DNA from 4 places in the Colwellia sp. 6_MG-2023 genome. Region 1 is predicted to be linked to each of the others. Evidence: predicted binding sites of a transcription regulator. Region 1 holds the regulator's gene; each other region holds the start of a gene.
What was found. Region 1 encodes sigma-54, which starts transcription at its own class of promoters, with help from an activator protein. Its sites were predicted from a motif close to GTTGGCACGNNNNTNGNNT; they were not measured.

Region 2: the regulator sigma-54 is predicted to act here: its motif matches at 1,725-1,743, upstream of Q4503_RS16955 (flagellar basal body rod protein FlgF).
Region 3: the regulator sigma-54 is predicted to act here: its motif matches at 2,067-2,085, upstream of fliE (flagellar hook-basal body complex protein FliE).
Region 4: the regulator sigma-54 is predicted to act here: its motif matches at 1,444-1,462, upstream of Q4503_RS13440 (LiaF domain-containing protein).

Annotation. Positions count from the first base shown of each region.
Region 1 covers NZ_JAUOPP010000002.1:25,907-29,850, reverse strand. Annotated here, with positions in the region: gene lptA (lipopolysaccharide transport periplasmic protein LptA) at 1-150, shown strand, start outside; gene lptB (LPS export ABC transporter ATP-binding protein) at 131-895, shown strand; gene Q4503_RS01825 (RNA polymerase factor sigma-54) at 980-2,491, shown strand; gene hpf (ribosome hibernation promoting factor) at 2,536-2,823, shown strand; gene ptsN (PTS IIA-like nitrogen regulatory protein PtsN) at 2,841-3,293, shown strand; gene rapZ (RNase adapter RapZ) at 3,364-3,944, shown strand, end outside.
Region 2 covers NZ_JAUOPP010000032.1:11,714-15,657, reverse strand. Annotated here, with positions in the region: gene Q4503_RS16965 (flagellar hook assembly protein FlgD) at 1-152, shown strand, start outside; gene flgE (flagellar hook protein FlgE) at 252-1,547, shown strand; gene Q4503_RS16955 (flagellar basal body rod protein FlgF) at 1,781-2,554, shown strand; gene flgG (flagellar basal-body rod protein FlgG) at 2,600-3,388, shown strand; gene flgH (flagellar basal body L-ring protein FlgH) at 3,434-3,944, shown strand, end outside.
Region 3 covers NZ_JAUOPP010000003.1:201,625-205,568, reverse strand. Annotated here, with positions in the region: gene Q4503_RS03615 (PAS domain-containing sensor histidine kinase) at 1-585, shown strand, start outside; gene Q4503_RS03610 (sigma-54 dependent transcriptional regulator) at 572-1,912, shown strand; gene fliE (flagellar hook-basal body complex protein FliE) at 2,149-2,511, shown strand; gene fliF (flagellar basal-body MS-ring/collar protein FliF) at 2,704-3,944, shown strand, end outside.
Region 4 covers NZ_JAUOPP010000021.1:7,113-11,056, reverse strand. Annotated here, with positions in the region: gene Q4503_RS13450 (YajD family HNH nuclease) at 1-63, opposite strand, end outside; gene Q4503_RS13445 (acyl-CoA thioesterase) at 186-575, opposite strand; gene Q4503_RS13440 (LiaF domain-containing protein) at 741-1,391, opposite strand; gene Q4503_RS13435 (sugar O-acetyltransferase) at 1,741-2,274, opposite strand; gene Q4503_RS13430 (tRNA-(ms[2]io[6]A)-hydroxylase) at 2,301-2,873, opposite strand; gene Q4503_RS13425 (sulfotransferase) at 2,931-3,566, opposite strand; gene Q4503_RS13420 (GNAT family N-acetyltransferase) at 3,720-3,944, shown strand, end outside.

The sequences.
Region 1 (3,944 bases):
AAAGTGACAGGAGAAATAATCACTTACAATACGCTAAATGAGAAATTGGAAGCTATCAGTAGTGATAATGATTCAGTAACCACTGTTTTGCAGCCAGCTCAAATAAAAGCTCAACAAGATAAGAAAAGTAATGACAGTAACAAGCAATAATAATAACGGCGAAGCTAATAATTCGACTTTGATAGCTAAAAACCTATCAAAAGCTTACAAAAGCAAAAAAGTTGTTAAAAACGTTAGTTTAGCGGTAAGCTCAGGACAAATTGTTGGCTTACTGGGGCCTAATGGAGCAGGAAAAACGACTTCTTTTTACATGATTGTTGGCTTAGTACCCAATGATAATGGCCAAATAATGCTGAATGACGAAGATGTAACACTATCGCCTATGCATGAACGCGCACGTCGAGGTATTGGGTATTTACCTCAAGAAGCGTCTATTTTTAGAAAACTAACCGTTACTGAAAATATTATGGCAATATTACAAATTCGAAAAGGCCTTAATGAAAATGAAAGGCAAACAAAATTAGAGCACCTCTTAGAAGAATTTAATATCAGCCATATTAAAGATAATTTAGGTATGAGTTTATCAGGAGGGGAAAGAAGACGCGTAGAAATAGCCCGCGCTTTAGCAGCAGATCCTGAATTTATATTACTTGATGAACCTTTTGCAGGTGTTGACCCTATTTCTGTCGGCGACATAAAAAAAATAATTATTCATCTTAAAAACCGTGGTCTTGGTATCTTAATAACTGACCACAATGTTCGTGAAACACTTGATGTATGTGAGCATGCTTACATTGTTAGTCACGGTGAAATAATAGCAGAAGGAGATTCTAATCAAATTCTTGCTAATCAAAAGGTAAGAGATGTATACCTAGGCGAGCAATTCACGCTATAGTTAACATATATAATAAATTCGTAGACTATACTTGCTCTAAGTTAGTAACTATAAACAATAATAACAGGAATTAAGACAACGTAGATGCGCCCAACTCTGCAACTCCGGATAGGACAACAACTAACCATGACGCCACAACTGCAACAAGCTATAAAGCTTTTGCAGTTATCGACGTTAGAGCTTCAACAAGAAATTCAAGAAGTACTTGAAAGTAATCCTCTGCTTGAAATTAATGATCAAGAAACCTCAGATAATAATTCAGAGGATAGTAGAGATAAACTTGAAGAAGCTTTTTCAGCCACCATCACAGAACGATCTACCAGTGATGGAAGTGAAGATTCATCAGCCTCTATTGATGAGATAAGTACAACAGAAGCAATGGAGAAAAATGACATACCAGAAGAGTTGAACATTGATACAACTTGGGAAGAAAGTTACAGTGCTGGTACGTCAAATACAGGGGCAATTAGTAGCCCAAGTGAAGATTACACCTATCAAGGTGAAACGATCGATTCAATACAAGATCACCTTTTATGGCAAATGGAATTAACGCCATTTTCAGAAACTGATCGCACGGTTGCTATCGCTATTATAGAGGCTGTTGATGAAGCAGGTTATCTTACGGTATCGAGTGAAGAAATATTAGAAAGTGTTGGTATAGAAGGACTGGAACTTGATGAAGTCGAAGCGGTATTAAAACGTATTAATGTCTTTGATCCTGTTGGTGTTGCAGCCCGTTCTATCGCTGATTGTTTAATTATTCAATTAAATCAGTTTGATCCTGAAACCCCTTACTTAAAAGAAAGTAAATTAATTATCGGCGAGCATATCGACTTACTCGGTAATCGTGACTATCGACAATTAATGCGTAAAACTCGCCTCAAAGAAGAACAGTTACGTGAAGTAATGCGTTTGATACAGAGCTTAAATCCTCGTCCTGGTGATGCAGTAGTGAAAAGCGATGATCAATATGTTATTCCTGATGTTTCCGTAGAAAAGAAAAATGGTCGTTGGGTTGTCGAATTAAACCCTGATACTGCTCCTAAGCTATCAGTAAATCAACAATATGCTGCCATGACAAAAACAACAAAATCTTCTAGTAATGACGGACAGTTTATTCGAACAAACTTACAAGAAGCTAAATGGTTTATTAAAAGTTTAGAGTCACGTAATGATACTTTACTTAAAGTATCTAACTGCATTGTACAACGTCAACAAGGCTTTTTAGAACATGGCGCTGAAGCGATGCGACCTATGGTATTAAATGATATTGCTGAAGCCGTGGATATGCATGAGTCAACTATATCTCGCGTAACTACGCAAAAATATATGCACACGCCTAGAGGTATTTTTGAATTAAAATACTTTTTTTCAAGTCATGTTAGTACCGAAAATGGAGGTGAATGTTCATCAACTGCCATACGTTCATTAATTAAAAAACTCATTTTAGCAGAAACACCCGCTAAACCGCTCAGTGATAGCAAAATGGCAGACTTACTAGCACAACAAGGAATTAATGTTGCTAGACGTACTATAGCTAAGTATCGTGAATCCTTATCTATACCACCGTCCAACCAACGTAAGAGTTTATTATAGCCTGTGACTTTATTTTCTGAATTAACTAGAGAAGGAACATACTTATGCAAATTAACCTTACCGGTCACCATGTAGAAATAACGTCATCATTACGCGATTGTGTTGAAACAAAATTAGCTAAATTAGAGCGACATTTTGATCATATCAATAATGTTCATGTAGTCTTGACTGTTGAAAAGTTAGAACAGATAGCTGAAGCAACTATACATTTAAAAGGCAGTGAAATTCATGCTTCAGCAGTAAGTGCTGATATGTATACCTCGATAGATACTTTGGTGGATAAACTAGATCGCCAAGTACTCAAATACAAAGGCAAAATAACACAACATTAGTTTTATCCATTATAATTATGACACTACAAAATATATTAACACTGAACTGCACACGTTGTGCAGTTCCAGTTCAAAGCAAAAAGCGTTTACTTGAACTAATTTGCCAACTTGCCGCCAATGAACTAATTGACTCTAACCCAACAGATCTATTAGATAGCTTAATGAATAGAGAGAAAATGGGGAGTACTGGTATCGGCAACGGTATCGCTATCCCTCACGGCAGACTAAACAATACAGACAAAGCTATTGCCGTGTTTTTAACTACTGAAAACGCAATTGACTTCGACGCAATTGATAATAGACCTGTTGATATATTTATTTGCCTATTTGTACCTGAAGACAATACGCAAGCGCATTTAGAAACGTTGCAAAGTATTGCCAAACTATTTAGTGATCGCAAAACAGCTAAAAAAGTTCGTAAATGCACCAGCCAACAAGAGATGTTTGATCTTATTCAACAAACCGCTTAATCAATAAGTTGAAATATATTTCTACACAATAAAACCTAATGCATAGCTAATTCATGCGGAACTTAAAAATATGAAACTTATCATTGTTAGTGGCCGCTCTGGCTCAGGGAAATCAGTTGCATTAAGAGTATTAGAAGATTTAGGATATTATTGTGTTGATAATATTCCTGTTAATTTACTACCTGCATTAACCCATACCGTGATTAATGATTATGACAATGTTGCAGTAAGCCTAGATGTTCGTAACTTACCTAACAATCCTAAGGATATTGTAGAGATCATTGAATATTTACCTGATGCAGTTGATGTAACTACATTATTTTTAGATGCAGATGACAATGACCTTATTCGTCGTTTTAGTGAAACAAGGCGCTTACATCCTCTAATTAAAGAGAATATTGCGCTAGACCAAGCGATATCACTCGAAAAGAAACTATTAGCACCTATTTCTACCAATGCCGACTTATATATCAATACCAGCCAGCTAACTCCGCACCAATTAGCTGACTTGGTACGAGAAAGAATTCTTGGAAAGAAAACCGGTAAAATGGTTTTAGTCTTCGAGTCTTTTGGCTTTAAACACGGTATTCCTGCTGATGCTGATTATGTATTCGATGCACGCTTTCTTCCTAATCCTCATTGGGAAACTGA
Region 2 (3,944 bases), on a different contig from region 1:
GTCTTGTTGATGGACAAGCGTCTGAATTGCAAGCAATGACTTATCGTAAGGTAGATAGTGTTACGCTTGCCGGTTCAAACGGTATTGTACTTAATCTTAATGGTGGTAGTGCGATGAAATTAGAAGATGTAGTTGAAGTTGCAGAAGGTTAATTGATTGGGGCAAAACTCAACAAAAAGATAAATTTTACAGGTTAGCATTAGAATGAAATGTAGCCTAATAAAGCAATGAATTTTTAAGAGGATTAAATTATGTCATTTAATATAGCATTAAGTGGGTTAAACGCAGCACAAAAAGATTTAGATGTTACGTCTAACAATATAGCTAACGTTAATACCACGGGCTTTAAAGAATCGCGTGCTGAATTTGTAGATGTATATGCAACATCTTTATTGTCATCAAGTAAAACAAAAGTGGGTGATGGTGTCTTAACATCTGAAGTTGCTCAACAATTCTCACAAGGTAGTATCGCTTTTACGACTAACTCGCTTGATTTAGCAATTACGGGGAATGGTTTCTTTGCAACAGTACCTGATATTGGTAGCTTAGAAACATCTTATACGCGAGCGGGTGAATATAAATTAAATAAAAGTAACTTTGTTGTTAACTCGGCTGGCGAATATTTGTTAGCGTTTGATGTTAACTCAGACGGCTCGTCTTCATCGGTTGCCTTAAGTACTGCATCACCACTACAAATACCTACTTCATCAGGTGCGCCAACCCCAACCAGTGAAGTAGACATCAAAATGAACTTACCTGCAAGCGCAGAGATTATTACTGCTCCTTTTGATATAAATGATAGTTCAACATTTTCAGAGTCAACCGCATCCAACATTTTTGATTCGCTAGGTCAAAGTCATATTGTGACGTATTATTTCGCAAAAACAGCGGATAATACTTGGGATATGTATACAGCAGTAGATGGTGACTTAGTCGATATACCAGGCGGGCCAGTTAATAATGGTGCTGGTATTAATGGAGCACAATTAGTGTTCAATTCTAGTGGTGGTTTTACAAGTCAAGATCCTGCTTTGATTGAAACGGCAGCATTAGGTGGAGCTATATTAAACAATGGCGCAGATCCTCTTCAACAAATAATTATTGATTTTAATTTAGGTGTATCTGGTGAAGAACCAACACAATGGACAGGTGAATTTTCACTTAATGGATTAGAAGACGATGGTTTAGCGGTTGGTCGATTAACCGGTATTGAGATAGGTACTGATGGTTTAGTAGAAGCTACCTATAGTAATGGTACGGCAGAGGCTTTAGCACGTATAGCATTAGTGAGTTTTGCTAACGAACAGGGCTTAACTCAAATAGGTGGTACATCTTGGAAAGAAAGTATTACTTCTGGTGACCCGATAGCGGGTGAGGCGGGCTCGGGTACGTTTGGTGAAATTAACTCATCAGCCTTAGAACAGTCAAATGTCAATTTAACCACAGAGTTGATTGATTTAATTTCAGCACAACGAAACTTCCAAGCTAACTCTCGTTCGTTAGAAGTGGATAATGATTTAAATAATACTATTTTACAAATTAGATAGTTAAGCAGTGATTTTATTTTAACTGTTGTATTATTGAACAAAATTATCTTTAAGCTGCTAGCTCTCGATGACTATGTTATTGGGGGCAGCAGCTTTTTCTTTTATTCTCTTATCTATTTCCTCTATATATTTCTTTTCAAAGTGCAGAAAAACATAGCATAAACTTCTTAATACATCTTTGGCATTGTCCTTGCATTTATTAACGTAACAATTTTTATTTTCTGGAAACCATTATGGATAAGATGCTTTATGTCGCCATGAGCGGTGCCAAACAAAATATGCAGGCGCTAGCAATTAACGCTAATAACCTCGCAAATGCCAAAACTACAGGCTTTAAAGCTGATTTAGCACAAGCGCGAACCATGCAAGCGTTTGGTGAAGGTCAACCAACACGTGTTTTTGCCATGACTGAACGCGCAAGCCAAAATTTTGACTCTGGCTCTTTATTAACGACTGGACGCCCGCTTGATATCGCAATCAAAGGCGACGGTTGGTTTGCTGTACAGACGCCGCAAGTAATGAATAGTGCCGCTGATCCTTTTGGACAAAGTGAAGCTTATAGTAGGCAAGGACATTTACGTTTAACAGAAAATGGCACCTTAGAAACGACCAGTGGTGAAGTTGTATTAGGAGACAATGGTCCTATTATTGTTCCTTTACCGGTTAGCAATATTCAAATCTCATCTGATGGAACTATTATGGTTCAGCCTGAAGGGGCGCCAAGTAGTGTACAGGAAGAAATTGGCCGCATTAAATTAGTTGACCCTGATGTTCGTTTATTAGAAAAAGGCGCTGATGGCCTATTTAGACGTAAAGATGGTCAAGCAGAACTGGCTAGTGTCAATGTACAAGTCCAAGGCGGTGCTCTTGAGTCAAGTAATGTTAATCCTTTGTCTGAAATGACAGACATGATCGCATTACAAAGACAATTTGAAATGCACTTAAAATTAATGAAAACAGCAGAAGAAATTGATTCAAGCAGTTCTTCATTATTACGTGCATTCTAGTCTTAAAGAAATGCATGAAAGCAATAAAATTTTTAGAGGTGATGTATGAACCCAGCATTATGGATAAGTAAAACAGGTTTAGACGCTCAAACCAAAGATATCGCAGTTATTTCTAATAACTTAGCGAATGCCAGCACTGTTGGTTTTAAAAAGAGCAGAGCAGTATTTGAAGATTTGCTTTACCAAAACATAAACCAACCAGGTGGACGAACGGCTAATGATAGTGAAGCACCTTCAGGTTTAATGCTAGGTGCAGGTACTAAAGTTGTTGCTACGCAAAAAATCCATACGCAAGGCGATATGCTAACAACAGATAATTCGTTAGATCTTATGATTCAAGGTGAAGGCTTCTTTGAAATTTTGTTACCTGACGGTTCATCTGCTTACAGCCGTAATGGTCAATTTACCATGGATGAAGAAGGTAATATGGTTACGCCAGGCGCTGGTTATGCGTTACAGCCACAGATTACTATCCCTGAGGACGCAATCAGTATTGTCATCTCACAAGACGGTGAAGTGTCAGTAACACAACAAGGCCAGGCAGAGCCTGCGGTAATTGGACAAATTAACACGGTTAATTTTGTTAACCCAACAGGGCTTGAGCCAATAGGACAAAACTTATTTACTGAAACCGCTGTAAGTGGTGCTCCACAAGAAGGTATTCCAGGTCTAGAGGGCTACGGTATGCTAGTGCAAGGCGCTTTAGAAACCTCTAACGTAAATACTACCGAAGAGCTGGTGAACTTAATCGAGTCTCAACGTGTTTACGAAATGAATTCGAAAGTAATTTCTGCTGTTGATGAAATGTTAAGTTATATCAACCAACAACTGTAATTTATTTTTAGTTTAAACAGGTAGGAAATAAGGTAGGAGGCAATAATGAAAAACAAACTATACAAATGTAGCTTTAATTTAATTGTAATGATGTTAATAGCGCTGTTAAGTGCTTGTAGTAACACTGTGGAATTAAGTAAAGTCTTACCTAATGATCCTGATTTTGCGCCTATTTTACCTGAGGAAGAAGAAGCAGCAATTATTCCGACAGGTTCGTTATTTAAAGCAAATTACGTTAACAATATTTATTCTGATTCTAAAGCACACCGTACTGGCGATATCATTTCGGTGATCTTAAGTGAAAGTACTCAAGCAAATAAAAATGCGAAAACAGAGCTGAAAAAAGAAAACAGCAGTGAGCTTGATACTGTTATGGGCTTAGGTGGCAATCCATTTACACTTAATGGTAATACATTAGAATTTGGCTTGAATCAAAACTCTAACTTTAAAGGCGATTCAAAAGCTGATCAGGGTAATAGCTTAAGTGGTGATATTTCGGTACATGTTTTAAAAGTTCTTCCTAACGGTAACTTAATGATACGTGGAGAAAAATGGC
Region 3 (3,944 bases), on a different contig from region 1:
GATTTAGAGCAGCAAGTTAATGACATGCTGTTATTTTCTAAAAGTGGTAATGAGCAAGTTGTTAAATCGTTGTCAGTTAATGAGCTGATTAATGATGCAACCCAATCAATGGATGCATTAATTATTAAAGCGAACGCGAAACTTAATATTCACTTACCTGATAATGATCATTTTATTTTAGCGAATAAAAATGCGTTAACTGGTGCCATTCAGAATCTTATTCATAATTCATTACAAGCAACAGATGCAAACAAAGTTAAACAACCTGTGATTAACATTCAAATTTATAGTCAGCATAATACTGTTTATATTAGTGTTAAAGATAATGGCGCAGGTATTAATACTAAACATATCGATAAAATATTTGAACCATTTTATACCTCTAGCCATAAGGGAACAGGGCTTGGGTTAGCGGTAGTGAAATCAGTTATGGAAGCACATCAAGGTAAAGTTAATTATTTAAGTAAGCCGGGAGAAGGCGCACATTTTTGTCTTAAATTACCGTTACTAAATAAGGCTAGTGAAACACAATATGAATCAGTACAAAACATAAACCAACAGGAGAAGTCTCATGAGTCATCATAAAATATTGGTTGTTGAAGATGATGCTGGTTTACGAGAAGCATTGATTGATACTATCACATTAGCTAATTATCAATGCATTGAAGCCGATTCAGCCGAAAGTGCGTTGCTTTTATTGAAAAACTATAGTGTTGATATTGTCATTAGTGATGTGCAAATGGGTGGTATGTCAGGACTTTCTTTATTAAAAAATATTAAAAAAAATCATCCTAATTTACCGGTATTATTGATGACAGCCTACGGCACTATTGATGATGCTGTTGAAGCAATGAAACATGGTGCTTGTAATTATATTGCTAAACCTTTCTCGCCAGAAGTATTGTTAAATATGGTAAGCCAGTATATACCATTGTCAGAGATTGATAAAAATACGCCGATTGTTGCGGATAAAAGCAGTGTTGAGTTATTAAGTTTAGCACGTAAAGTTGCCACAACGGAGGCATCGGTTATGGTGCTTGGTCCTAGTGGCTCAGGTAAAGAAGTGTTAGCGCAGTATGTGCATAATAATTCACCTAGATCTCAACAACCTTTTATTGCAATTAACTGTGCTGCAATTCCTGAAAATATGCTAGAAGCCACTTTATTTGGCTATGAAAAAGGCGCTTTTACCGGAGCAATTCAAGCGTGCCCTGGAAAATTTGAACAGGCACAAGGAGGGACAATCTTACTTGATGAAATCACCGAGATGGATTTAGGCTTACAAGCTAAAATTTTACGTGTATTGCAAGAGCGTGAAGTAGAGCGTTTAGGTGGTAGGAAAACAATAAAATTGGATGTGCGTGTTATAGCAACGAGTAATCGTAATCTTAAGGAATCTGTCAAACAGGGTGATTTTAGAGAAGATCTATATTATCGTTTAAATGTTTTCCCGTTAACTTGGCTGCCTTTAGCACAACGTCCAGATGATATTATACCGTTGGCTCAGCATATGGTGGCGAGTTACTGTCAAAAAACAGGCGAACAAGTTGCTGAATTTACAGCGGCAGCCCGAAGTAAATTAAATGCCTATAGTTGGCCGGGTAATGTACGTGAACTGGATAACGTTATTCAAAGAGCTTTAATTTTACAAAGCAATCAAGTGATTGATGCAAATAACTTAATGATTGAAAACTTTGAAACATCAAGTGTTAATGAAGTTGATAATATTATTGCACCTGAAGATAAATTAGGTAGCGAATTAAAGCTGCAAGAAAATCAAATTATTCTTGATACCTTGCAAGCTTGTCACGGTAGTAGAAAAGAAGTTGCTGAACGTTTAGGTATTAGCCCGCGAACCCTGCGTTATAAAATTGCCAAAATGCGCGATTCAGGTATTAAAATTCCTGCATAAATTATGTTTTCTATTTTCAATGTCAGCTGTTCATTTAGGCAGCTGACGTTATTTTGTCTTAAACACCCCTCATTCTTAATTATTCTATATTTTTAACCTATTGTTTTAATTTGGTTTATAATTATCTTGTCTGTGTATTCTATATTTGCAATCTATTGGCACTATGCTTGCAGAATTACTAGTTATATATAATTTTTATTGCGTTATAGCAAAAAATTGACACAAGTGAGACTACTATGGACATCAGTACTAATTCTTTATTCGCACAAATGCAAAGTATGTCATTACAAGCGTCTGGTAATAGGATTCCAGCCGTTGGTGGTGATATGGAAGGTATGCCAGGTGTTAATTCAGCAGGGAAAATTAACTCATCAAGTAATGATTTTGGTAATTTACTCACTGATGCATTAAAAACAGTTCATGAATTACAGCAAGATACCGGTGCTAAAAAAATGGCTTTTGAAATGGGAGATCGCAGTGTTTCGCTAGGTGATGTCATGATTGCATCGTCAAAATCTGGTATTGCTTTAGATGCTACAGTTCAAGTACGTAATAAATTTGTTGAAGCATATAAAGAAATTATGAGCATGCCAGTGTAATTTAAGCGGATCAAATAACCAATAGCGGCGTTGCTTTCAATCGCAATAGGCCAGCTATTACTCATTCAAGCGCCTTGCTCTTGATGATTTACTCTCACTTAAATGTGAGTATGAAAAATAAATAGCAGTAGTAAGCGGAGAAGTAAAGTGGCAGATACAAATTCAATGGTAGCAACAGATAATAATAGTTCCATGATTGCCAATGATTATGGTGATGATAACGCTATTGAAGAAAAAAAATCAGGCTTTGCCGCTGCTTTAGGTAATGCTGATACCTTACGTCAAATCACCTTAGTTGTCGCGCTATCAATCTGTTTAGCTATTTCTGTTTTTGTCATTATCCTCGCGAACGAACCTGAATACCGCTTTTTAGCGAAGCAACCTACAGAGCAACTTATTAAAACAATGGATTTTCTTGATGCCAATAAAGTTGATTATCGTCAAGAAAATAACACTCTCTCAGTACCAACCGATGAATATCAAACCATAAAGTTATTATTAGCCCGCGAAGGTTTATCAGCTGAAGCGACAGAAGGCGAAGATATGGTAATGCAAGATATGGGCTTTGGTGTTAGTCAACGTTTAGAACAAGAACGTTTAAAGTATGGTAGAGAACAACGCATCGCTAATACTATTGAAGAATTACAAAGTGTTTCACGCGCGAAAGTATTACTTGCTATTCCAAAAGAGAATATTTTTGCTCGCCGCGAGAAAAATCCTTCAGCGACAATAGTACTGACTTTACAGCGAGGACGTTTACTTTCGGCTGAAGAAGTTGATGCTGTTGTTGATATTGTTGCCTCATCAGTTCAAGGAATGAGTCCTAATCGTGTAACGGTAACAGATCAAAATGGTCGTTTATTAAATTCAGGCAGCCAAAATTCAGTGTCTGCTCGTTCGCGTAATGAATTAGATATTGAACAAAAGCGCGAACAAGAATATATGGATAAAATTTCTAATATACTCATTCCTATCGTTGGCCTAGGTAATTACACTGCGCAAGTGGATGTAACCATGGATTTTACCAATGTAGAAGAAACCGCTCGTCGTTATAACTCTGATTTACCTGCGCTGCGCAGCGAAATGAAAGTTGAAGATAGCACTATTGGTGGTTTATTAGGTGGTATTCCTGGTGCTTTAACTAACCAACCACCACTTGAATCAAGTATTCCAGAAGATGCAGAAGGTCAACAGGTGAAGTCAACACCAACCAGAAAGCATAGTGAATCAACTAAAAATTATGAACTTGATGAGGCGATCAGTCACACCAAACAGCAAACAGGGGTTGTTCGCAGAGTGAGTGTGTCAGTAGCACTTGATTATGTTGATGGCATCGCACCTGCAGTTGACCCTGAAGCTGAAGAAACAGCCGTTGCAGCGGTTGCTAAAATACCAAGAAGTGTTGCTGAAATAGCTTCTATTCGACGTTTATT
Region 4 (3,944 bases), on a different contig from region 1:
ATCACGATACCCTTGTTCTTTTTGCTTATAATTGGCACTTGTGCCAAATCTATCTGAAGACATAATAACACTGGAAATAAGTAAATAATAACGTCATTGTATTGCTAAGTTAACACCTTATCAATGACTCTTTCGTGGGTGATTAATTGCTGATAGCTAATTAGCCAATCACGCCATAACTATAATTAAATCTTTTCAGAATTCTGTAACTGCTCTAGCGTTTTACCATGAGGGACAGGCTTACGAGTTTCAGGATCAACTTGTACAAAAACAATATCATCTGCCAAGCAAATTGTTTTTTTCGTTGCTTTATTACGTACTAAACATGTAATGGTTATTGAAGTAGTCCCTACTTTTTTAGTTTCTAAACCGAACTCAACAACATCACCTTGTCTTGCTGCTGAATCAAAACTAATAGCACCAATATGCTTAGTCACTAAGCAGTTGGTTTCTAGTCGACACATTGAATAAATGGCCGCTTCTTCATCTATCCATTCAAGGGCACGACCACCAAATAAGGAATTGGCATAATTCAAATCATTAGGCATTACTAAACGACGAGAGAAAAACTTCATAAACAACCTTTATAGGTTAAAATTAAAAATGTGAATTTTCATTATAACGGCTATTAATAAGCAGCTCTAGTTAATTATTATAATATAAATTCATATACTTATATTATAATAAAAGTTTCTGTTAGCTTAGTTAAAATATAACTCGCTTTTATTTATTATTAAATATTATGAAAAAAATATACTTTTAAATTTATCTGCCATATCAACAAATTTTTCTTTCATTGTTCTTCTTACTTTTATATCGATTCCACTAAAAATACAAATCCCTTCAATAATAATTGTTGGTACAACAACATTGGGATTTACTTGAGTAGATGTTTGATAGTCAACACCACCAAAAATACAGAAGGCTTTAGAAACAACATTAACATTTTCAGGTATATAAATATCACTGCCACTAAATAGGCTAAATATTTTTATATGAAGTTCATTTTGTGTAAATTTCGCATCAGTTAAGTCTATATCACAACCACTAAAAATGCTTAGCGCACGAATTTCTTTTGGTACAGTCCAAACGCCGCCGCGTTTATTACCGCTAAACACGTTAATCATATACTCAACATCTTCTGTTTCACCAGAAACAACATTGGGCGCTAAGCCTTGCTTTTTATTTTCAACAAAAGCTTTATCAACGGTTAAAGGTAAATCTTCTGTCAGTTCGATCAGTGCTTGATTACATTGTAGTTCCATAGCTTGATCTAAACGTCGCTCGAAAGCTTCATACGATAATTCACCATGACTATAATTCATAATTAATTGATCAATAACTTCACTGCGCACTGTTTCTGTAGGTCGATCTTCTAAAATAACTGACATGTTAGTTCCCTTTGTTATTATTTGATGATTAAAACATCTATATTGCTTTAACAAGCAAGTGCCAGGCCAATAAAATATCACTTAGAATACAATAAGATAAAAATAAGTAGGATAACTATAACGTAAATTAAACGAGATATTAGTAAAATACACCAGAAGTTAGTAAGTTTATGTAGTAATACGATTTTGGATAGAGTACTGTTATAAATAAAGGCGACCGGACACCATATTATGTTAGATGTTATGCACTTATGAAGTAACGGGAAATAGAGTCTCTATTCTATTCAATCCACACCGCCATCCTGAACTTGATTCGGAATATATACCAGCAGAAGTCATAAAACTTAAATTATAAATCACGAATCTTCACAGCAGGGTTTCCAGCATAAAAACTATTCGCTTCAATATTTTTAGTTACGACACTACCCGCGCCAACCGTACTGTTGTCGCCAATATTTACACCTGCCAGTACAATCACGCCACCACCTAGCCAAACATTATTGCCAATAAAAATATCGTCAACATAGTTATGTTTAGCTAGTCGCTCATTAGGATCAATATCATGCGAAACAGCCAATAGTTGTACTTTTGGTCCTATAAGGCAATCAGCACCAATATTTATTTTGCTATTAGTTTCTTTTGAACCATCAACAATAGTGCAATGCGAATTAATAAAGGTTCTATCGCCAATACTAACAGTATCGCCATAATCCATATGAAAGCCATATTCAATAAATACATCATCGCCACATGAGGAAAATAAGGTTTTTAACCGTTTTAAGTTACCTTTACTTGGGCTACGCGTAAATTGACGGCACAGCTCATGAACAGATTTTCGGTGGTTTATTAATACAGGTGTAATACTATCAAAACATCTTTTCATATTTATATAAAATCAACTAGTCACAATCAATGAAGTACTGCTTTAATCGGTAATGCTTTGCATATTTCAGCCTCGACAATTAATAGCTCTTCTAAACGCTGATCGACTTCTGCTTTATCAAAGTATTCATATGCTAACTCAACAAACAGGTTTTTGTGCTTTTCTTCAGATTTAGCAATGGCGTCATATAGATCTTTATCTTTGCCTTCAGGTAAAGCTTGTGCAACTAGCCAAAATTTTTCATAGCCTCGTGCTTCAATTACTGCTGCGACTAATAATCGATCCATTAAAAAGTAACTTGTACCATTACGAAAATGTTGTCTGATTTGATTAATATAAGGATCTTTTTTATCTTGTCCCAAGGTGACATTTCGAGCAACAAGTAACTTTAGAACTTGTTTAAAGTGTATTAATTCTTCAATCGCCAAATCCGTCATTGCTCTAACCAATTTTGCTTTATCTGGGTAATGCGACAACATTGCCATTGCCATGCCTGATGCCTTTTTTTCAGCTGCAGCATGGTCTTGTAAGAAACTAGGGAAATCCGCCATAACAGCATCAATCCACTCTTGCGTGGTGTTATACTTTAATTCAAACATAAATAGTATTTCGAGAAGGTTAAATAATTAGAAAGGATTTTACAGATCAAACCCCGATTAATAAAGGATCTTATCAATACGCCCTTTATTGGTTGATTCTATTTTTAATGCATTATTAATATCTTGCCAAGCTCTAACTTTGCCGCCGATATTAATTTTTTCAAAACCAGTGCTTCTCCCCTTTTCAGGTGGAATGTTAAGAAAAGTCAACAGTTGTTGGTAGCTCGTTTCATCGCTAACATCTATCGTTAAAAGATCATCAGATCTATTTTGAAAATAATCGAATACCCCTTGCTGATGATTTTGATAACATTGAAAAAGAAAATCATCTTGCTCTATATTATCAGCTGTCAACGGCGCAAAAGTTTCATTGTAACAACGTTTTAAATATGGATTAAAACCACCATCAATCCGTTGTAAATTAACAATCATACGCTGCAATAACTGTTTTATTGAAGGTATCCAATTATCTTTGTTTCGCGTTAAATAAATAAACTTACTGTTTGGAAAATGCTTATCCAGTTTTTGGTAGTCACAAAATACAGGGGTATCGGCAATCACTTCAGCGTCACTAAAAGCGTTTGCAGTATAAGCATTATGTGCTGTTTTGAAACCTAGACCTAACATGGCTAAACATACACTCGTCGTCGCAGTTCTTGGTAAGCCGATTATAAATATCTTATTAATGGTCACTTTCTTACTCTAAATAAATAAAAATAATTATACCATTGACTAGGATCAATAAATATTAAGTCATACTTATATCTAATAGCTTACATTGATGTAAAGTGCTTTAATAAGGTAACCTCTTAATATTGCAGTATAAGAATTAAAATAGGAATTTGTATGGCAGGCCAATATGAAGAACGTGACAATATAAATTGGGAAGATTATTTAAAGTCAGGAAACCGAATTTTTATCGGCTCAGGAGCTGCGGTACCTAACGCCTTAATTGACAATTTAATCGCTAATTCAAATAAATTACATGACATTGAAACAGTACACATTTTAACTTTATCTGAAAACGTTTGGGCAAAACCTGAACATAAAGATCTTTTTAAAGTGAACAGT